Regions from separate parts of the Dokdonia sp. Asnod1-B02 genome, predicted to be linked through region 2. Evidence: riboswitches for the same ligand, from Rfam matches in the RefSeq annotation. Region 2 holds a riboswitch; the other holds the start of a gene.
What was found. A riboswitch is a leader RNA that binds a small molecule or an ion and turns the genes downstream of it on or off. The one in region 2 is predicted to bind thiamine pyrophosphate.
Positions count from the first base shown of each region.

Region 1: it holds a riboswitch for thiamine pyrophosphate, as region 2 does, so the genes downstream of both, ACJJVU_RS02695 (TonB-dependent receptor) here and thiS (sulfur carrier protein ThiS) in region 2, are expected to answer to the same signal.

Region 1 covers NZ_JBEFNW010000002.1:574,769-586,220, reverse strand. Annotated here, with positions in the region: gene leuS (leucine--tRNA ligase) at 1-252, opposite strand, end outside; gene ACJJVU_RS02700 (ketopantoate reductase family protein) at 435-1,358, opposite strand; TPP riboswitch at 1,469-1,560, shown strand; gene ACJJVU_RS02695 (TonB-dependent receptor) at 1,720-3,897, shown strand; gene ACJJVU_RS02690 (hypothetical protein) at 4,034-4,456, opposite strand; gene greA (transcription elongation factor GreA) at 4,646-5,122, shown strand; gene ACJJVU_RS02680 (four helix bundle protein) at 5,198-5,548, shown strand; gene ACJJVU_RS02675 (HIT family protein) at 5,589-5,978, shown strand; gene ACJJVU_RS02670 (hypothetical protein) at 6,106-6,324, shown strand; gene ACJJVU_RS02665 (hypothetical protein) at 6,344-6,547, shown strand; gene ACJJVU_RS02660 (GLPGLI family protein) at 6,607-7,320, shown strand; gene ACJJVU_RS02655 (outer membrane beta-barrel protein) at 7,377-10,070, shown strand; gene ACJJVU_RS02650 (hypothetical protein) at 10,073-10,417, opposite strand; gene ACJJVU_RS02645 (NUDIX domain-containing protein) at 10,440-11,027, opposite strand; gene ACJJVU_RS02640 (sensor histidine kinase) at 11,024-11,452, opposite strand, start outside.
Region 2 covers NZ_JBEFNW010000002.1:2,093,812-2,105,263, reverse strand. Annotated here, with positions in the region: gene thiE (thiamine phosphate synthase) at 1-288, opposite strand, end outside; gene ACJJVU_RS09640 (hydroxymethylpyrimidine/phosphomethylpyrimidine kinase) at 288-1,061, opposite strand; gene ACJJVU_RS09635 (thiamine phosphate synthase) at 1,367-1,951, opposite strand; gene thiC (phosphomethylpyrimidine synthase ThiC) at 2,059-3,918, opposite strand; gene thiS (sulfur carrier protein ThiS) at 3,974-4,177, opposite strand; TPP riboswitch at 4,272-4,366, opposite strand; gene ACJJVU_RS09620 (ATP-binding protein) at 4,516-5,988, opposite strand; gene ACJJVU_RS09615 (response regulator) at 6,449-8,596, shown strand; gene ACJJVU_RS09610 (mannitol dehydrogenase family protein) at 8,722-10,206, opposite strand; gene ACJJVU_RS09605 (purine-cytosine permease family protein) at 10,206-11,452, opposite strand, start outside.

The sequences.
Region 1 (11,452 bases), 1.5 Mb from region 2:
AGGTAACCCAAAAGAATCATATCCCTGTGGATGCAACACATTAAACCCCTTTAAACGCTTGTAACGCGAGTACACATCACTTGCAATATACCCAAGCGGGTGACCCACGTGAAGCCCTGCCCCAGAAGGATAAGGAAACATATCAAGCACATAATATTTAGGCTTATCACTGTTATTTGACGCGTGAAAAGTGCCTTTATCTGCCCAGTATTGTTGCCATCTGGCTTCTATCTCGTTAAAGTGGTATTTCATGGTATATGTATTATTTATACGCTTTCGCGAAAGCGTGCTCTTCCTCATTTAAGGGGGCAAATTTACAATTAATTATGGGGAATTATATAGTAGGTAATAACATGCTTTGGTTATCATTATAATACTCACTCTTGCTTGCTTATCGTAATGTGATTTCTAGTCGCTACGCTCTGTCGAAATGACTATTTTCTTGCCTGTTGTTCTTGAGGTAATAGCAGTTCATAAATCATCTCATTTACGGGTGTAGGCACACCTAGTCTTTTACCTTCCTTCACGATATAACCATTGAAGTTTTCTAGTTCGCTAGGTTTTCCAGCCATGATATCGCGCTGAGTGGAAGCTGTGGTCTCATGCGCTTGTTTACTAATGGCTTCAAACATATTTTCAATAGTTTTCTCTGAGAGTATGATTCCTTTTGCTTTTGCCACCTCAAATACTTCTTGCGCGGTCTTGCGCATCAGTTCTTTTATATAGGGCTGCTCTCTCATCACGCCTATAGGTACTCTTGTTAATCCACCTATGGCGCTTATGGTTGTGATAAAAAGAAACTTTTGCCAGATGGCTACTTGAATATTATCTGGGACAGCCGCATTAATTCCTGCATCTGTAAATACGGACACTATTTTTTCTAGGCGCCCTGTCTTACTATTATCCTGCTCTCCAAAGAGTATTGCAGGCGCTATATCTGGATTAGAGATCACTCCTGGCGCTTCAATAAAACTTATCATACGGCAAAGTCCTGCGAGCACTTGTGATTTAGGTACCACCGAATTAAGGACCTCTACGTTACTTGCTCCGTTTTGCAAAGGGAGGTATAATGTATTTTCATCACAATATTGCAATATATCTTTTACAGCGCTCTCTATTTGATATGACTTCACTCCAAAGATGACTAGATCTGGCGTTTCAATCTTACTAAGATCATCTGTTGCTAGATACGGAGTCGCTTTAAAGTCTCCTGTTATACTTTTTACTTGTAGTCCATTTTCTTGTATCGCCTTGAGGTGTTCTCCTCTAGCAATCATGGTTACTTTATTTCCAGCAAGTGCGAGTTTCCCTCCAAAGAATCCCCCCACGCCACCGGCTCCGTAAATCAAAATATGCATCGTTTTATTGTTTTCTTAGGACTAGAGAATTCTAGTCAGTTTAAAAATACAGTAAGCGGATTTATTTTTTCTTTATAATATCTTAATTAAAAACTCTAGTATATCTTTGCAAAATCTCAAAGGGGTGCTTTTCACGAAGCTGAGATTATACCCATTGAACCTAGAACAGGTAATGCTGTTTAGGAATGAGGAACATGTCTTTCCAGATAACGCTATACAAATTAGCTTTTCTAGTGTTACCATATTTCTCTTGAGAAGCACTATGGTGCACCCTCTTCAATATGTGCTCACGGCACAGGTATGTAAATGCTAACTTATTTAGAATATTTGCCCTTTGTATTCGTAACTAAACCATATACGGATGAAAAAGATCCTATTGAGTATGATTGCGCTTGCAGGAATTACAGCTAGTGCACAAGAGAAAACAGTGGTAGACACTACAAAAGTAGAGTCACTTGATGAAGTTTTAGTTCGTTCTGTACGAGTAAAAGCCGACTCACCAATTACGCATTCCAACCTTACAAAAAAACAAATTGCAGAGCGCAACTTAGGACAAGACATTGCTACGCAGCTCAACTTTTTACCAAGTGTAGTAACAACCTCAGATGCAGGTGCAGGAATAGGCTACACAGGTTTTAGAGTGCGCGGTACGGGTAATCAAGGCATCAATGTTACTATAAATGGAATCCCATACAATGATGCAGAGAGTGCAACGACGTTCTTTGTAAATCTTCAAGACTTCAGCTCTTCTGTAGAGAGTTTACAGTTACAACGTGGTGTAGGATCTTCTACTAATGGACCTGGAGCCTTTGGAGCAAGTCTTAATATTCTTACAGATGCAATTTCTAACGAGGCATATGGTGAGATTTCTAACTCTTTTGGGTCTTTTGGTACGCGACGTCATAATGTAAAATTTAGCACAGGCTTGCTTAACGATCACATAGAGATATCTGGTCGTTTATCGCAGATTAAGTCTGACGGTTACATCGACCGTGCGTCATCTGATCTTAAATCTTACTTTTTGCAAGCAGCCTATAAGGATGATAATACGCTTATCAAGCTTATCAACTTTGCAGGGTCTGAAGTTACATACCAATCTTGGTTTGGTATAGATGCTGAGACACTAGCCGAAGATAGAACCTTCAACCCTGCAGGACAGTTTACAGATGAGAATGGTGAAACACGCTTTCACGAGAATCAAGTAGATGATTACAAGCAGGATCATTACCAACTGCACTGGAACCAGCGTTATGACAATAACTGGAGCACACAGCTCAGTATAAACTACACCTATGGTAGAGGCTTTTTTGAAGAATACAAGGAGGATGAAGATCTTGCATTTTACAGCATTGCCCCAGTAGTTATAGGTAGTGAAACCATAGAAACATCAGATATTATAAGACGTCGCTGGTTAGACAATGACTTCTATGTGGCAAGTGCGACAGCAAATTACAAGGACAACAAGATTGACTTTGTAGGTGGTGCTTACGGTAGTATTTATGATGGAGACCATTTTGGCGAAGTGATTTGGGCGCGTTTTGCTAGTGATAGTGAGACTGGTGACAACTATTACTTCGGGACTGGAAAGAAAAAAGAATTTTCTGCTTTCGCGAAAGCGAACTACCGCTTCAATTCTAAATGGAGTGGATACTTAGACCTACAGCAGCGCTTTATCTCATACACTACAGACGGAATCAACTCTGACGTTGCCGAATTTATTGTAGACGAAGACTATAGTTTCTTTAACCCGAAAGCAGGTCTTTCTTATAAAATAGACAGCGAAAACCAATTATATGCATCTTTTGCAAGAGCAAATCGCGAACCTAACCGTACAGATTTTGAAAACGGAGCACCGCGTCCAGAGCGTCTTAACGACTGGGAATTAGGATGGAGATACAACACGAGCCGCGTGTCGCTTAATGTAAATGGATATTATATGGGATATCGTGACCAGCTAGTTCTTACTGGAGCGCTAGATGATGTAGGAGCACCTATACGTGCAAACAGTGGTGAGAGTTATAGAGTAGGTATTGAAATAGATGCTGCAGTTGCGATTACTGATAAGTTAATGATACAACCTAACCTGGCGCTAAGTACAAATAAAAACAAAGACTTCGTTTTTGAAAGAGATGGTGTATTAACAAACCTAGGCAATACAAATATCTCTTATTCTCCAGATGTAGTAGTGGGTAACACCATAAGCTATAAACCTGCAGAAAATCTAAGATTGAGCTTCTTATCAAAATATGTAGGAGAACAATATCTAGGGAACATCGATAGCGACTTTTCAAAGCTAGACAGTTACTTTACAAATGATTTAAATATAAGTTATGAGATAAAGGATGTGTCTGTTTTTAAATCAATTATCCTTAACGGATTAGTAAACAACATCTTTAATATAGACTATGTGTCTAACGGGTATTTCTTCACCTATGATGATGATTTCTCAGTACCTAATGAGATTACAACAATTGAAGGAGCGGGCTATTATCCGCAGGCGGGAATTAACTTCTTAGTAGGAGCTACACTTAAATTTTAAGGGATAAACGACCTTATTATTTAATTTTCGCTATATTTAAGACACTAAAATTAAACAATGTGTAATCAGTTGGGGGACTGAACTACAAATTGTAAGTGAGAAGCCGCCTCTTTTGAGTCGGCTTCTTTTTTTACTTTTAGTTAAATACGGTGATGCTATTACCAGAAGCATTTACTCGGTAATTAAGCATTGTGTATTCTAGCACTTCATTATTAGACTGCCCAGTAAAGAGGTTGTAACTATTATCATCATCACACTGGCATTTTACATTGATACCATCTATGACCATAAGTGAGCAATCATTAGGCGCATGGTTAGGATCTGATGCTTCCCACGCAACAATGCTGCTACCTGTATTAATAACAAAAAGACCACGTATACCTCCATTTTGAACATAGATAGGGTTACTTGGGATTTCTAAATCTAGTACTTGGATAGCGCTCAATTGCGTAGAAAAGTTCACATCTAGTAAGAAAGGATTACGCTGGTTTCCATCATCACTATTTGTGCATGAAAAACAAAAGACAATAAGAATAACAAAGGTCAATATCTGACGCATAGAAGTATTTTTTTTACGCTTTCGCGAAAGCGTGATTTCAATAATTTAGGCTCGCAAGGTACCATAAAACGGTAAAGGATTTAAAATATTTTGTATATTCGTGAGACACGTCCCGAAGAGGGACTTTTTTTATGTGTATGCATAAAATGACAACATTTTTAAACTAATTATACTTAAACCGGATCTATTATGAGTAAGGTAAATTATTATACACCAGAGGGCTTAAAAAAGCTTAAGGACGAACTAAATCAACTACGCGATGTAGAGCGCCCAAAGGCGTCGCAAGACATTGCAGATGCTCGTGACAAAGGAGATTTAAGTGAGAATGCCGAATATGATGCCGCAAAGGAAGCGCAAGGTATGCTAGAAATGCGTATTGCTAAACTAGAAAACCTAGCCTCAAATGCACGTATCATTGACGAGTCACAGCTGGACACTTCTAAAGTACTAGTACACTCTAGCGTCAAGATTAAAAATCAAATAAATGGCGCTATGATGACCTACAAACTAGTAGCTCAAAATGAAGCCGACATTAAAAAGGGCCTCATCTCTGTAGACTCACCTATAGGTAGAGGACTGCTAGGCAAGGAAGTAGGTGAAGTAGCCGAAATTCAAGTGCCAAGTGGCGTGATGAAATTTGACATTGTTTCTATCTCAAGGGACTAAGTAGAACTTGAAGTTGAAGTTGAAGTTGAAGTTGAACGAGAAGTTGAAAAATGAAGATGGCTAAAGAATTATAATATGAGCGATAAACCTTTCGATTTGAGTGAACGACTGGAAGATTTTGCTGCTGCGGTTATTATACTTTACAGTAAAAAACCATCTTCATTTGCTGCAGAATATCTCGCAAAACAATTGATAAGATCATCTTGCTCATCTGCTTTAAACTATGGAGAAGCCTTAGGGGCGGGAACTACTAACGATAAAGTTCACAAACTTAGAATTTGTTTAAAAGAACTAAGAGAAAGCATGCGCAATCTCAACATTCTAGTTAAAGCAAATATATTATCCGAAGACAATCTCGCATCGCTTAGAAATGAAAACGATCAACTCATAAGAATAATCGTCACCAGAATTAAAAATAGTAAATAAGGAGCTTGTTCGAGTTCAGTTTCAATTTCAATTTCAAATTATGCCAAGCATTTTCACGAAGATTATAAATAAAGAAATTCCAGGACACATCGTTGCCGAAGATGATAAACACATCGCTATTCTGGATGTAAATCCTAATGCAAAAGGACATATACTTTGTATTCCTAAAAAAGAGGTAAATAAAATATTTGATCTTGAGGAACAAGAATATCTCGACCTCATGCTATTTTCTCGTAAGGTTGCTATCGTACTAGAAAAAGCAGTGCCTTGTAAACGCGTAGGCGTTTCTGTAATAGGTCTTGAAGTTCCTCACGTGCACGTACACCTTGTACCACTACAAACTATGGAAGATATCCAGTTTAAGAAAAAAGTGACGCTTAGCGATGGTGAGTTTAAAGAGCTTGTAGAGGTTATAAAAAGGGAGTTTTAGAAACATAAACACCTGCTATTCAATTAATAATATTTCTAACTTTCTAAACTATTTGTAAGATTTTTCTTTGTTTGTTCGTTTTTTTTTTTTTAGGTTTGAAACTCATTAATCTAAAAACCAATATATTATGAAGAAAATTTTATTTCTAATTGTTTCCTCTTTTATTTCATTTAATGCATTTGCCACAAATATAAATGACTTTAAAGAAGAACAAGGTGAAGACTGTGTTGATTTTGCTCAAGAAGGCATTCAACTAGAGATGGACACCTTTGGCCCTATGACTTTTACTGAATATAACTACGCATTTCTCGCATGGTATGATTTATGCGATCAAGCTAAAAACTAAAACCACTTAAAACTAAAATATGAAAAAAATAATTTTAACCGCTTTACTCACTATATGCTTAACGAACTCTGGATTTGCTAATGTAATAATTTCAGATTGTACGCAATTTGCTCATGATGCTGTGGCATATGAAGAAGAGCAATTAGGAGTACAATATGACTTCAACACTTATTTGGAAGTTATGAATCAATGGGACATGCTTTGCAAAGCTGCAGAACAATAAATATATTAAGAATCAATGGGGATGATAAAAGTTTATTATCCCTATTAAATTATTTGTAAATGAAATTAATATTTAGCTTACTTTTCGGCTTATCATTTTTTGTAATACATTCACAACAGTCAATAGTAACCTATAGCAAAAGGCTCTTAATAGATGATTCTGGAAAACAAAACATAAAAAAAGTTGCGGCCATAAATTCTTCCTTCGAAAAGCTCTCGTTCACTTTGAGATACAATAAAGAAGAATCTATATTTAAAATGGATGACTTCTTAGATGATGGACTTTCTAAAAATTTGAATACTGCACTTCGAATAGGTGGCGGAAATGGGGTGTATGCTTCTGACAAAAAGAACAAATCACTTCATTATATTGAATATTTTGGAGAAAACTACGTAGTTGATTACACTACTGAGTATAAAAACTTAAATTGGATTCTAGATAATAACTCAAAAACTATAAATAATTATTTATGTTATAGAGCTACTACTACTAGAACCATAGAAAACCCCACTGGTCTTTTTGAACAAAAAATTATTGCATGGTTTTCACCTGAATTGAACTCTTCTTTCGGTCCAATTGGTTATGGTGGATTTCCTGGCTTAATCCTAAGTCTTCAAATTGACAATATTGAATACACTGCAACAAATATTCAATTGAATATAATTGATAATGATATTATTGAGTTCCCAAAAAAAGGTAAATACATAACTTATAATACTTATCTTGATATATCTAAAAAATTATACGAGAAGATGATAAATCGTAAAAATTAAATTTATAAATAAACCTCTATTTACAATCCTTGAGGGAGGGGGGAAATTAAAAAAATTTGCAGCACAAAAATTTTAAAATTCATGTATATACAGTCCTACTTTTATTAGTGGGACTTTCTTCTTTTGCTCAAACTGTTGTATTAAATGGCAAAACACTGGACACCCTGCAAAGTCCTTTACCTAATACAAACATCCTCTTCTTCCCTACTATTCAAAACGAAGATAAAGTACGTTTCTCCATCACAGATCAAGAGGGTTTTTATCAAGTTACTCTTAAGGAGGACATCTCTTATTTAATGGAGATTAGCTATCTGGGATTTACTACTTATAAAGACACCATAAAGTTATCACAAGATACCACGAGAAATATCACTCTTACACCATCTACCCAAAGCCTTGAAGAAATTATTCTCACAGAGCGCACACCCATTAAAATACGAGAAGACACCATCACGTACCGCCCAGAAAAATTCTTAACGGGTGAAGAACGTAAACTACGTGACGTGCTTAAAAAATTACCTGGACTAGATGTAGACCGCGCGGGAAATGTTACGGTAAATGGGAAAGAAGTAACCAAACTTCTTGTAGATGGAAAAGAATTCTTTACGGGTGATGAAAAACTAGGAGTTAATAATATTCCCGCTGGAGTCATAGATGAAATAGAGGCGCTAGATAATTATAATGAGGTATCATTCTTAAAGGGATTAAGTGATAGCGAGCAACTGGCTCTTAATATTAAACTTAAAGATGGCAAAAAGAAGTTTGCCTTTGGAGAACTAGAAGCGGGCGGAGGTATAGAAGACCGCTATCTCTTGCACCCTACCTTATTTTATTATAGTCCAAAAACGAGTGTGAACGTTATAGGTGACTTTAATAATATAGATAAAAAGTCATTTACCACTCAAGATTATATTGATTTTGAGGGAGGCTTTTCTCGCCTAGCAGAAGATCCTAGTGCCTATTTTAAATTATATAATGATGAGTTTGCACGATTCTTATCACAACGTGACTTTACCTTTAATCGCAATAACTTTGGGGCATTATCTATAAACCAGGCCTTAACTCCTCAACTTGACCTTAGTGGTTATACCATCCTATCTGGTGGCGACTTAAAAACGCGTCAAGAAAATAGTATTACCTATTTATCTGGTCAAAACATAGATGAACAGCGAACGACAACTCAAGAGAACAGCTTGTTTTTTAGTCTTACTAAAGCTTCTTTACGCTACATGGGAGAAGAAAACCTTAATATGAACTATGAAGTATTCTTAAAAACTAATAGTGGTGAGGGAAACTCTTCTTTGGATTCATTTACAGCTACAGAGAGCACCTTTTTAAATCAAAAAAACATTCCAAGCTCTTCAGATATTACGCAAAAATTAAGTGTCAATAAACAATTTACTCCCAAGCATACTACATCTATAAATCTAAGTCATAAATATGTAGATACTGATACTCGAGGAGATTGGAATTTTAATAGACCTATTTTTACAGGTATCATTCCTATAGAAAACACTGGTGATGCTATCCTGCTTGACCAAGTGCGCAAAAACAAGGGGCATGACCTCAACTTTAATGTAAAGCACTACTGGGTGTTACAACGTTTTCACCACATCTACCCAGAAGCTGGCATACGCTACATTGATCAGCAATATGATACTAGCGACTCTCAAGAGCTAGAAAATAATACTAATAACTTTACCGCTGCTGGATTTAATAATGACCTAGACTATCGCCTTTCTGACACCTATGCAGGGATGCAATACAAAGCAAAAGCAGGTAAATTTATATTTAAACCTGGTATCTTCTATCACTATTATGATTGGAAAATAAAGCAGCTAGACACCGAGCTTCGTCAAACTGGAAAAACTGTAGTACTTCCAGAGCTCAGCGTAGACTGGGAACTTAACAGCTCTCATAAAGTAAAATTGCGCTACAATCTCAACTCACGTTTTGGAGAAGCAAGCCAGTTTGCAAATAGATTGAGGCTTAGCTCCTTTAATCAAGTATTTGCAGGTAATGAGCGGCTAGAAAATGAGTTATATCATAGTGCGAGAATTACCTATAGTAAATTTAGCCTATTTAAGGGAACTTTCTTAAATGCTGGGTTTAATTATACAAACAGGCTGCAATCCATTAGAAATAATACTGTGATAGAAGGTATAGATCAAATCAATACAATTGTCTATACTTCACTACCAGAAAACAGCTATAGTGGCAATATTCAATACACAAAACTACTAGGAGACTGTAAGATAAAGGTAGGAAGCACCGCATCCCTATCAGATTATTCGCGTGTGATAAATACAGTACTTCAAGATTTTGAATCGCAAAGCTATTCGTATTCTTTAGGTTTAGAAACGCGCTTTAAAAATGCACCAAACGTTGAATTCAATTGGAACCAGCGTTTTAATATATTTGAGTCTGCAACTACCAGCTCAAACTTTACTCAGATCAATCCATCTGTACATCTAGAGTATCGATTTTTTAAGGACTTTGTGATTGATGCAGATTATAACTTTACATACTACGAGAATAAATCACTTAGTCAAATTAATAGGTTTTCATTAGGGAATACCTCTCTGCTATATGCTCAAGAAGACAGCCCCTGGACGTTTACTATCGATGTAGATAATATATTTGACACTCGTTTTAAAAACGAAAATAGCTTTAATCAATTTCTCATAAGTGACACTCGTACATTTATACAAGAACGTACGGTACTGTTTAAAATAGCTTATGGATTTTAAATTTACAAACTACTAACCAACGCAAAAACCACAATAGCGATAACTGCTACAGCTATTGCCCCTATCACATAGGTTTGTGATTTTACTTTAAAGAAGGTTTCCTTTTCGGCGCGTTTTAGGTTGTACTCATAGAGGCGCTCAATATCTGCAGTCCATTTTACGGGATAAATAGGAAACTCACAGTGCTTGCAGTATATCTCTTCACGTACTACATCTGTCGCTTTTTTTACCCAGAAAGTATCTTTCCACTCTTGTTTGAAACTTAATTCAAGGCCACTATTACTGTAGCATTCTGGGCAGTTGCACTGTAAAATAGTCGTTTGTATGGTCTTTAATTCGGTTGTCATAAAAGAAGTACGATGTATATGGCTAGTTAGATCTTTCCATGATTCCAGATAGCGCCAAATTTTGCAGCAAGATTACGGTTTTTGCATCTCTTATCTCTCCATTTTTTAATGCTTTTAACGCTTTCGCGAAAGCATACTCAACCACAGTGATATCTTCATGTTCTGTTACCAAACCTCCGCCATTACTTACTTTTTGTTGCTCCTCGTATGACGCAAGAAACATATGAATGCGCTCTGTACTTGCGCCAGGAGTCATAAAAAAGTCACCCACTTTTGTAATGGCATCAATATCATACCCCATCTCTTCTTCTAACTCCCTAATGATCGTTTGCTCTGGAGTCTCATCTTCTATCATGCCTGCACAAGCTTCTATAAGGAAACCACTATCCTCATTAAGATATGCTGGCAGTCTAAATTGCTTTATGAGCAATACCGTTTGCCTTTTTACATTATAAAGCAGTGCGCAAGCTCCATCACCACGATCATAAACCTCGCGTCGCACCTGATCCCAAGAGCCATCTTCATTCTGATAGTCAAAATAGACTTTTTTAAGCGTTGCCCACTGGTCACTTATAACCTCTTCTTTTATATTTTTTACACGTGTATTCATTCGGCTAGTCGTAGGGAGATTTGCATAGTGGTTCCTTTGTTTAATTCTGATTCCAGTACTCTTATTCGTCCGTCATGATACTCCTCAACAATACGTCTTGCGAGCGAAAGTCCAAGACCCCAGCCACGTCTTTTTGTAGTAAAACCTGGTTCAAAAATATTATTAAACTTAGATTTTGGGATTCCTTTACCTGTATCTGTAATTAGAATTTTGGCAAATCTGGTGTCACGTGAAATTGCGATAGTTAATGCTCCTTTACCTTTCATGGCATCAATCGCATTTTTAATGAGGTTCTCAAAAGTCCACCCATAGAGTTCTTTATTAAGCATCACAGGCAATTCCCCTTGAGGAACATCCAAGGTGAAATTAATGAGTTTTGAGCTTCTCTTGCTCAAATAATCATAGGCTTCTTGTGTTTCTGCTAT
Region 2 (11,452 bases):
GTATAAATGCGCTCTAGCGACAGTAGGGCAGGAGTCGGTTTTTCCTAAATGCACACCATCTGCTTTTACCTCTTTTGCTACTTCATAATTATCATTGATGATGAGTTTTGTGCCGTATTGTGCGGTTATTGCTCGCGCTTCTTTTGCTGTAATTAATACCTGATCTAAAGAGACATTCTTTAAGCGGAGTTGCACCAGTGTTGCGCCATGAATACAAGCGTTCTGTATGTTATCAAGATGCGTTTCTGGAGTATTACCTTGAGAGATATAATGTAGTTTTGGTATCATTACGACTTAATTTTTAGTGTTGGGTAACTGTGTTGTCCCAGTAAGTTATCGGTTGAGTTTAAAAAGGCTTCGGTATAATATTTTGCGTTTATCGAGGCTTCTTCTATACCTTGCTGCAACAAAATATTACTCGCCAGCGCGGCCGAAAGCACACAACCGCTTCCGTGTTTCAGTAACACCTTTTCTGCCTTTGGAGCAATATTTTTTACAACCGTTTTACTGTGGTAAAGCACGTCCCATCCTGTTTTATCATTTCTATGTCCACCTTTTAAGTGAATGTTTGTGAAGCTACTTATGTGTGTTATAGTTTCTTTAATATTAAGGTGTGGATATAGCTGCTGTATTTCCTCGTAATTAGGAGTAATCATATAACATTGTGACCATATCTTGTCAAAAATATCTTGATGCTCGAGGCTATGAAAATCAAAACCAGCGCTCGCCTTTATGATGGGATCTACAATGATTTTTATTACAGGATTAAGCGTATGTAAGCTATCCAAAACAAGAGAGAGCACTTCCCAAGATTGAATAATACCAATCTTCACTACGGATATTTCAAACCGTTCAAAAAGCGTTTCTATTTGCGAAATAATCACAGCTTTGTCTATCCACACACATTCTTTAAAATCGATGTCATTTTGAACCGTAACTGCGGTGCACACTGATAAACCGTATAGCCGGTGCGCTTCAAATGTTTTAATATCTGAAGTGATTCCTGCGCCACTTGATGGGTCTAGGCCTGCAATGGTTAATATGTAATTGTTTGTTTTCAATGCTATATTTTACTCTTTATTTTGGCGTTCCCTTTCAGGTCAGGCTTTCGCTACTCGCTTTTTTATTAACGAAATATTCATAAAAAGAGCTCAAACATATAGCCTGCGGTGAGCGCAGTCGAACCGCTCAATCCTTAACGCGAACTGTTTTATTGTTATCTTTTTAGTCCTCTAAATATCACTTTCATGCGTTTGAAATATCCTCTAATCTTAGTATAGCCTGCGGTGAGCGCAGTCTAACCGCTCAATCCTTAACGCGAGCTGTTTTATACATGGTTATATGTGCTTTCCTGATGTTACTATTCTCAAAAAGCTTGTTTCATTTTTCTAAAGCTAGCTAGAGGATTCTCTGCTTTCCAAATACTTCCCAAAACAGCAATTCCGTTATAGCCTAGTTGTTTGACTTGTGCTACATTTTCTGGGCGGATTCCGCCTAGGGCGATGATTGTTTTATCACTGTTATTTACATCAAAGCCACGGCCTTTATAACCTTCCTTTGATATGGAATTAAACACAGGACTCAAAAAGTGATAATCAAATTCAAAATAGCAGTCTTCTAAGGCTTGCAAATCATGAAAAGAAGAGCTTATCGTTTTTCCGAACATGTTTAATCCTTTAAAATACTTACCAGGATTATCTATGTGATCTATGCGATGCTGTTCCTTAAAATGGATTCCTTTTAGATTGAATTCGTTGATTATCATATGATGATCGTGCACTACAATCCTGTCATGAAATACCGTATCAATCTGTTGTATATAGGCGCAATATTCCTCATAATTTTTATGTGGTTTTCTTACATGATAGCATGCTAATCCTTGTTTAAATAACTTGTTGATTATTTCTATTTCATTAGGGATATCATTTTCTGGTGATAGTACGATGATCATGTTTTTGAGTTAAGGATTGTAATGAAAATCCTTTTGCCTTTTTCTGGCAAAAGATTGTAGTGGAAAGCCTGCCCACGCTTTTGCAGCGTGGGAACTCCCACATCTTTTTACAGATATACTTCGGAACCTTTGGCTTTAAATTCTTTAGACTTTTCTTCCATTCCTTTTTGGATGACCTCGTTATCGACTATGTCATTTACAGCAGCAAAATCGCGGACTTCTTGAGAAATTTTCATGGAGCAGAATTTTGGTCCGCACATTGAGCAGAAGTGAGCCACTTTTGCTCCTGCAGCTGGTAAGGTTTCATCGTGATACTCACGAGCGCGCTCTGGATCGAGACCTAGATTGAACTGATCTTCCCAGCGAAACTCAAAACGTGCCATACTCAGCGCATTATCTCGATGTTGTGAACCTGGGTGACCTTTGGCCAGATCTGCAGCATGCGCCGCTAGTTTGTATGTAACCACACCAACGCGCACGTCTTCTTTATTGGGTAATCCAAGGTGTTCTTTTGGAGTAACGTAGCACAACATCGCACAACCATACCAGCCTATCATGGCAGCACCAATACCTGAGGTAATATGGTCATATCCAGGCGCAATATCTGTGGTAAGCGGCCCTAAGGTGTAAAAAGGAGCTTCATCGCAAAGTTCGATTTGCTTTTCCATATTTTCCTTAATCATGTGCATCGGTACGTGACCAGGACCTTCTATAAAGCACTGAACATCATGCTTACGAGCGATTTGTGTAAGTTCGCCTAGTGTTTCTAGCTCAGCAAATTGTGCCTCATCATTTGCATCTGCCACAGATCCTGGGCGTAAACCGTCACCTAATGAAAAGGCAACGTCGTATTGTTTTAAAATCTCACAGATATCTTCAAAATGCGTATATAAAAAGCTCTCTTTATGATGTGCAAGACACCACTTTGCCATGATAGATCCGCCACGAGAGACGATACCGGTCACACGATTTGCGGTCATGGGCACATAACGCAACAACACACCGGCGTGTATGGTAAAATAGTCTACGCCTTGCTCTGCTTGCTCAATTAAGGTATCCTTAAAAATCTCCCATGTAAGATCTTCGGCAACGCCATTTACTTTTTCTAACGCTTGGTAAATAGGAACTGTTCCCACGGGAACAGGGGAGTTGCGTATGATCCACTCGCGGGTCTCATGTATGTTTTCACCAGTAGATAAATCCATGATATTATCTGCTCCCCAGCGGCATGCCCACACAGCTTTTTCTACTTCTTCCTCAATGGACGAGGTAACTGCAGAGTTTCCAATATTTGCATTAATCTTTACCAAGAAATTACGCCCTAAAATCATAGGCTCTGCTTCTGGGTGGTTGATGTTTGATGGGATTACGGCACGGCCTCTTGCAACTTCTGAGCGTACAAATTCTGGCGTGATTTTATCAGGAATAGATGCGCCAAAATGTTCTCCTTTATGTTGCTTTCTAATCTCCGTCATCTCATCGATACGCTGATTTTCGCGAATAGCGATATACTCCATTTCTGGAGTGATGATTCCTTGTTTTGCATAATGCAGCTGCGTTACATTCTCACCTTTTTTTGCACGCATAGGCTTCTTTAAAAGCTTAAAACGCATGTGATCTAGACTCTTATCATTAAGACGCTCATTGCAATAGGTAGAGGAGTAGCTGTCTAATTGTTCTACATTATTGCGCTCCAAAATCCACGACTCACGTATGCGCTCTAAACCGCTGTGTATATTGATTTCTTTTTTTGGATCTGTATATGGTCCAGAGGTGTCATACACCGTTACTGGCTCGTTAGGTGTTTTCTTTTTGGTCATAGAATCCACAGTATCACTAAGCGCAATCTCGCGCATAGCCACTTTAATTTGTGGATGTATCGTACCATTTACGTAGATTTTTTTTGAATTAGGAAATGGATTTCGGGTAATGCCGCCTTGCTTAGGCGCAGTGTCTCTATTTTTCATCTTTCTGGATTAATTAATGATGTTTTTTTACTCTTGAAGTACCTAGAAGTCGCTATTATCCACCTTGTGTGGCTTTAATAATAAGCACCGCATCGCCATCATCAGGAATGGTAGAAACCCAATGTGATCTGGTAATAATGCGCTCATTAATAGCCACAGCAATCCCACTAACCGAAATGTCGAGTTGGGTGAGAATCTGGTCTAGTGTGACCTGTGCTGGAAATTGATACGAGGTTTGATTGACCTTTATGTTTATCATGTTTAATACAATTATGAAGCATTGTGCTTCGGTTATATAAACGATAAAGGAATGAGAAGGATAGAATTAAAAATAGAGGAAGTGCGCAGTGGTGCAAGAACCTCTAACTTTTCCCTACGTTGGTATTAACCAAATCAGGTTCTAAGGATTTTTCTCAAACTAATTTAATAGCTACTCCTAAAGTTTAGACTTTAAAAGTAGCAATAATTCTGAACTAGACGAGAGAAAATGTAAAAAAAATAAAATGTTAAGTTTTGGATGGTAGGTTTTTATGGGGATTGGAAACGTAATCTGCTTATTTATAAAATACCTAATAAACCCTTAGAATGCAGCATAAATCAGCTATTACTAACCGCAAAACGCATTACAAAATGAGTGCCTTCATTGGGTTTACTTGTACAGAAAAGTTCGCCTCCATTCATTTCAACAAAGTCTTTTGTGATGAGTAGTCCAAAACCCGTTCCTTGCTCGCCCTTAGTGCCTAAAGTTGTCTTAGGAATACAATCTTTAACAAGATTTTTGTGCCAGCTAGTTGTCATTCCCACGCCAAAATCTTGTACGCCTATTTCAATACCATCTGGGCATTTCTTGCTTGATAATATGACATTTTGATTCTTTGTACTAAATTTTATGGCATTTGAAATCAAATTACGTAAGACCACTTTAAACATATTTTCATCAATAAATAGGGTAGGCGTTTCAATTTCGAATAATAGTTTTACATCTTTCTCTTTTGCTGAGCGTTCATATTGCTTAGCTATAGATGTAAAGATTTCTTGAATATCACAATCCTTTTTATTGAGTTTAATTCCCTCTAGCTGGTTATATGACCAGTCTAGTAACGCACTCACCATAGCAATTCTATCATCCAGTTCATTTTTAAGACTTTGTGAGATCTCTTTTAGTTCATTATCCTCAATTTGGTTTTCAAGTAGATTAACCAGCAGGGCGATATTATGTAACGGTCCTCTAACGTCATGTGTAAGCAAAGAGAACAGCTTGTTCTTAAGAGAATTGACAGATTCAAGCTCGTGGTTTTTACTTTCTAAATCCTTTTTTGCGATTTGTAAATCTTTCGTCTGCTTGTCTACCTCTAAGGCAAGGATTTTATTAGTTTCTACTTGTGTTCTTATGTTTTCGTCTTCAATAGACTTAAACTTATAGCCAATTAAAATAGAGAAGAGAATGAGTTGTAGAGTGATGAGAATTGAAGTGATTAATACAATAAAATGTTTGTCTACAGTATAAGCATCTTTTAAAAACCATGCGCTTATATAGATGACTGAGGAGAGTAGCATTGGGGAGTATGCATACAAATAGTACTTATTAAACTTTTCTTCATTAAATAAGCGAATCCCAGAGAAAATATTCAATAATACGGATAGCAAAGCAGTAATCGCTGCAGACATTACTAGCGAACTATGCAACCAAGGAATATGGAGAGTTAGAATATTAAGAACAAAAAGAATTGGGATTAAAACTGTGGTATATTTTAAAAAAGTATAACTGCGTGATATTTTAGGATGATTGCCGCGATGAATATTTAAATAATTGGTTGTAAACAATAAGAATCCAAAAGTGGTGGTCATTGCAGAGATAAGTGATCCATTTTTTTGAATAACCTCAGGAAGATATCCCTCCGGAAATAGTGACCAACTCCAATGCAATGTAAGTCCAAATATAATGATACAGTAATGGCATAAAATTTTATGCCGTAAAATTAAATAAGATACGAAGTGGTATATTCCAAAAACGCCAAAGATTGCGGTAAATATGGAAACCATTAAATAATTAATATCAAAACTATTCATATGGGGCGGTGGTTAGTTAAGAATATAATACAAGTATCATAACTAAGAATTTACGATTTTTATCTAGATCCTTAATTATGTTTCAAAAGTTTAAAACATAAATAAATTGCAATTATGAATAGGGATTCTAAAACTTTAAATATTAGGCAGTTGTCTCTGTAATATAGCAAAAAAATCGCTTTCTCTGAAAATTACCTGCTTAAAAATTACAGTAAATAATTCTGAATTACTTAAAATTTGGTTGTTGAATTCTGAATAATATGCGGATTCTGTAAAGCGTATATTTCTCTAAACAAGACTAAAACAGCTTACCTCTAATTACTGAATAGTAGATTTAAGCATCTGAAATTAAAGAAGTAACAAATATTTATTATTATGTGGCATTTTATCGTAATAATGTCTTTTCCAGTGACTTTTAAATTAATCTTTGCTATCTTTTAATGCCCCAAATGTATTAAAGTTGAAAAACAAGCTACTTTTAGTCCTACTTGTATGTTGCTATTGTGCACCTATTTTATCTCAAAATAGTGCTAGTGACGTTATAGATAGCGTCAGTATTTTTATTTCCTTATCTAAGGATGAAAACATAAGCGGGAATTATAAGGATGGATTAACATTTGCAACTTCTGCAGTGCAATATGCAAATCAAGGAAAGGATAAAACCTTACAAGCAAAGGCTTATGTGAGTCTGGCAAATACCTATCAAGCTATAAAAGATTTCGCTTCCGCGAAAAATTACTATAACCTCGCACTCGATAAAAAGACAGATGATTACTTCGTAAACGTAGCTTCACTCAATGGTCTCGGTAATATATACTCAATGGATATTACCACGGCAGACGAGGCTGCTGCTTATTTTGAAAAGTCTATCGTATACACACTAGAGGCAGGCAAAAATGAGCATTCCTTTTATACCTATTACAATATAGCGGGCATGTACCTTAATTTTAAAGATCCAGATAAAGCATATCCTTACATTCTAGAAGCCGATACGTTGTTACCTAACATTGACAAGGAAGACCCAATCTACGGGCTCCTGCAACAGTTGAACTTTGCTATTTATTATAACCAAAAAGAAGATCATAGACTGGCGCTCACCTTTATTAATAACGCACTAGAGATAGGAGAGAAGCATAGTCTCACCAGAGAACTTATAGATATTTATGATTTTAAAAGTGAGATACATCAAGAGCTAGGAGAATATGATGCGGCTCTAGAAAGCCTTAGAAAACATTTCTATTATAAAGACTTAGATTTTAATGAGGTAAAAAACCTCCAAATAGAACAAGTTGAAGCAGATTTTAAAGTAAAGGAGTTCCAACAAAAAGCCGAAGCATCTCAATTAAAATCCAACGTTATCATCTTTGGAAGCATTGGTGCGCTGTTATTTTTAAGTACCTCCTTTTTAATCTTTTATAATCGGAAGAGACGATTATCATTCTTAGCGCTTGAAAAAAATAATAAGGCGCTATTACAAGCCAAAAATGAAGCAGAACACGCTCACAAATTAAAATCTGAGCTATTAGTTAATATTAGTCACGACTTAAGAACACCCTTGTACGGAGTGGTAGGAATTACAGAGATGCTTATAGAAAATCCTTCCATTATTAAGACAAATAAAAGTCTTCTAAATGCGTTAAAATTCTCTGGAGATCATTTAAAATCGGTGGTAAATAACATATTAAAGATTAATGAGGTAGAGTCTAACAACATTACGATTAAGCGTACGAAGGTTCATTTACATAACCTCTTAGAGAATATTGTCACCTCCTTAAATTATCTAGCAAACCAGCAAAAAACGGAACTACGACTAGCTATTGCAGATGAGATTTCCAGCTACTACATCTTAGATGAAACTAATCTTACAGAGGTTCTTTTAAAACTCATTGATAATGCGCTTAAAAACACAAAAAATGGTACTGTAACGCTCAGTGTAAGTTTAGCTGAAAAAGAAAAAGGCATGGATCGCATCACTTTTAAAGTCTCAGACACAGGAACAGGTATCTCTAAAGAAAATCTAGCCATCATTTTTGATAGTTTTAAACAAGCTAATACAGAAGAAAACACCTCATACGGCATTGGTCTTGGACTGCCTATCGTTAAGTCCTTAATGAAAGTGATGGGTAGTAAATTATCTGTCACCAGTGAAGTAGGAGTAGGATCGCAATTCTCGTTTATCCTAGCATGCGAAGTTGCAAATGAGATTGATGAGCGAGCGGTGGTTTCTGAATCTAAGAGCCTAGAAATACTAGTCGTTGAGGACAATAAGATCAACCAACTAGTAACTCAAAAACTAATAAGAACGCTTGGTCACAAGTGTACCATTGCTGTAAATGGAGAAGAAGCTATAAAAGAATACCACAACACCCATTTTGATCTCATCTTAATGGATCTCAATATGCCCGTGATGAACGGATTTGAAGCCTCAGAAGTTATTTCTGCAGAGAACAAGCAAATTCCCATCATAGCATTAACAGCACTAGAAATAAGCGAGGTAAAAGATCGATGTCGCAATGTGGGCATACGTGATATTATCAATAAGCCTATAAACAAAGAAGCGCTTGAAGATATCATACAGGAGAATGTACACCCTATAACTATTACCTAGATTTTTAAAGTGTACAATTCCTCTTATAACATATTTTATACTTTACCTTAGCTAAAACCCACACCTTGAGCTGCTTTTATCTTTTTAATGACTAAAATGAGTATCAAGCAACTCAGAACAGCTCTTTATAACAATTCTTGCATATACTTTTTGATATCAACGTCATTGTAAAAACGATTAACCATCTCCGTGTATAGATCTGTAAATCTTTTGTTATCAATAAGGTTTCCAAAAATAGATTCCAGCTTTATAAAGCTTAAAGCATCTTCTGTAGTCTTCTTTGCTGCTTGATGCAACTCCTCTTTCATTTCGTCTTGAATGACTAGTTTTTGCCCGTTTTGGTTTTCTTGTTTGTCACTATAATAACACCAAGCTACTAAAACAAGTGTCGCATATTTGATACTTCCACCAGTAGCTAAATTCTCTTGAATGGTTGCAATTAAAAACTTTGGAAGCTTTGCCGAGCTCTCTGAACAGATACGATCTACACTATCCTTAATGTTAGGATTCCCAAATCGTTCTAGCAGACTATCCTTGTAATCTGCTAGATTAATACCTTTAATCTCACCTAAAACTGGTGTTGCTTCTTCGTCAAAAAAGGCACGTAAATACTGTGCGAATAGCTCATCTTGTACACATACATCTATAGTAGGGTGGCCGTGTAGCACACCTAAAAGTCCTAACACAGAATGCCCAGCGTTAAGCAGACGCAATTTCATTTTCTCATAAGGAACTACATCGGGTACAAACTGGACGCCTACTTTTTCAAAAGCGGGTCTTCCATTAGAAAAATTATCTTCTACCACCCATTGTATAAAAGGTTCGCAGGTAACGGGCCATTCATCTTCCACGCCATAAGTATCAGCTAGTAGTTTGATGTCTTCTTGCGTGGTTACAGGCGTGATACGATCTACCATACTATTGGGAAAACTCACCTCTTTTTCTATCCACTGTGCTAGTGTAGGGTCTTGCGCTTTCGCGAAAGCGAGCAACATTTTCTGTATCATATTGCCGTTATGCTCAATATTGTCACAAGACAGTACGGTAAAAGCAGGTAGTCCTTCATCACGACGTCTTTTTAAGGATGCTGTAAGAAAACCATATACTGTTTTTGGGTCGTCAGGATGTGCGAGTTCGTGCTGAATCTGCGGATTTTCAAAATTGAATTCACCTGTATTAGGATTAAAATTGTATCCACCTTCAGTGATGGTTAATGATACAATCTTTGTTTCAGGTGCTGCCATACGGGTGATGACAGCCTCTGGGTCGTCTGTGCCCATTTTAAAATCGACAATGGAGCCAATGACTTCTGCCTCCTTTTTTCCGTCTGGATGCTGAACCATCAAGGTGTAGAGATGGTCTTGTTTCTTGAAAATATCGTGAAGTTTTTGATCATTTTGGCGCAAGCCTATTCCACAAATTTCCCATTCTGATGCTTCACCCAGTTGTCTGATTTGATGCACGTAGTATGCAAGATGAGCGCGATGAAAACCACCTACGCCTATGTGTACAATGCCTGCCTTATCTGGCGAACGATCATACGTAGGTACTGGTATTTGTTTGCCTATTTCGGCTAGATTTTCTTGATTAAGTGGTGTCAATTTTCCCATTAGATAGTTGCGTTTTTTGATTTTCCTCTTCGTAATGCCCAATATGCAAATACAAAATAAAGGATAGTACAGATAAAAGTGTACGTATAAAATAGTTGTCTATTGTCAATATATTCTGTCTCAGAAGCACTGCCAAACATCACATTACAAGCCAGTGCTAGACTAGCTATAAGTGCTGAAATTGCTAAGAATTTTAATGTCTTTGAAAACATAGAAGTATCCTTAACCTGCACATCTTCTTGTGCGGCTTGTTGCTCTTGAAAACGTTTTATAGTTTCCTCTCTAAGTGCTTCTTCTTTTACCTCTTCTGTATAACTATCTTTTGCCCCATATCTAGATGCAAGGAAGGTGTACATAGCGATGGTAAAAAACCAAGTAGGAATAAAGAGGTAGTAAAAGGATATCACATCTAGCGCTTGCAGTCCGAAGCCAAAAACTAAGCCTAATCCCCAAGAGGCAACAGCCGGCATACTAAATTTAAGCTTGCGGTACGATGACCAGTATCTTGTAAATCCTATTCTAGGGAAGATTTGATGTTCTGTAAATACAATCGCACCTACTGGAACTACGAGTAGTCCTGCATAGGTGAGGAGTGGTAAAATCTGTGAGAATACAAAAGGAAAACAAGCGATAGTCACGGTTACCAAGCCAACGACAATAGTTGTTTTCTTTCTAGAATGATTTGAAAAAATGGCCTGAGCAGCGAGACCTGCTCTATATAAATTTGTTATTGCTGTAGTCCATCCTGCAACAATCACAATGACAAAACCAGACCAACCTAAAGCGTAATAAGCAACATCACCTGGATCAAGTTCTACAATAGATTTGCCTAAAATAACGGCAGCACCAGCTCCCATAATTCCTGCAGCAATCCACGCTACGTAGTGACCAAACATCATTCCCGTACTAGAAGCGTAGGCATAGTTTTTCTTTTTGGCAAAACGTAATAATGCCATATCCACCAGTCCAAAATGGGTGATTGTATTTGCCGCCCATCCAAAACCGATAACCTCTACGAGTCCAATTCCAGTCTCACCATCGCTATTAATTCCTGTCCAGATGGATTGATTACCTAGCGTCATAAAATCTGCCCAATTTGATGGTATGGTTTTATCTAACACATCTAGAGACAATGCAGGCAGCAGCACCATTGCACCTCCTGTAAACATTACAAAAAGCCAAGGCGCACAGAGACCAGAGAACTCAGAAACGGCATTAAAACCATAGAGTGCGATAGAAACCACAA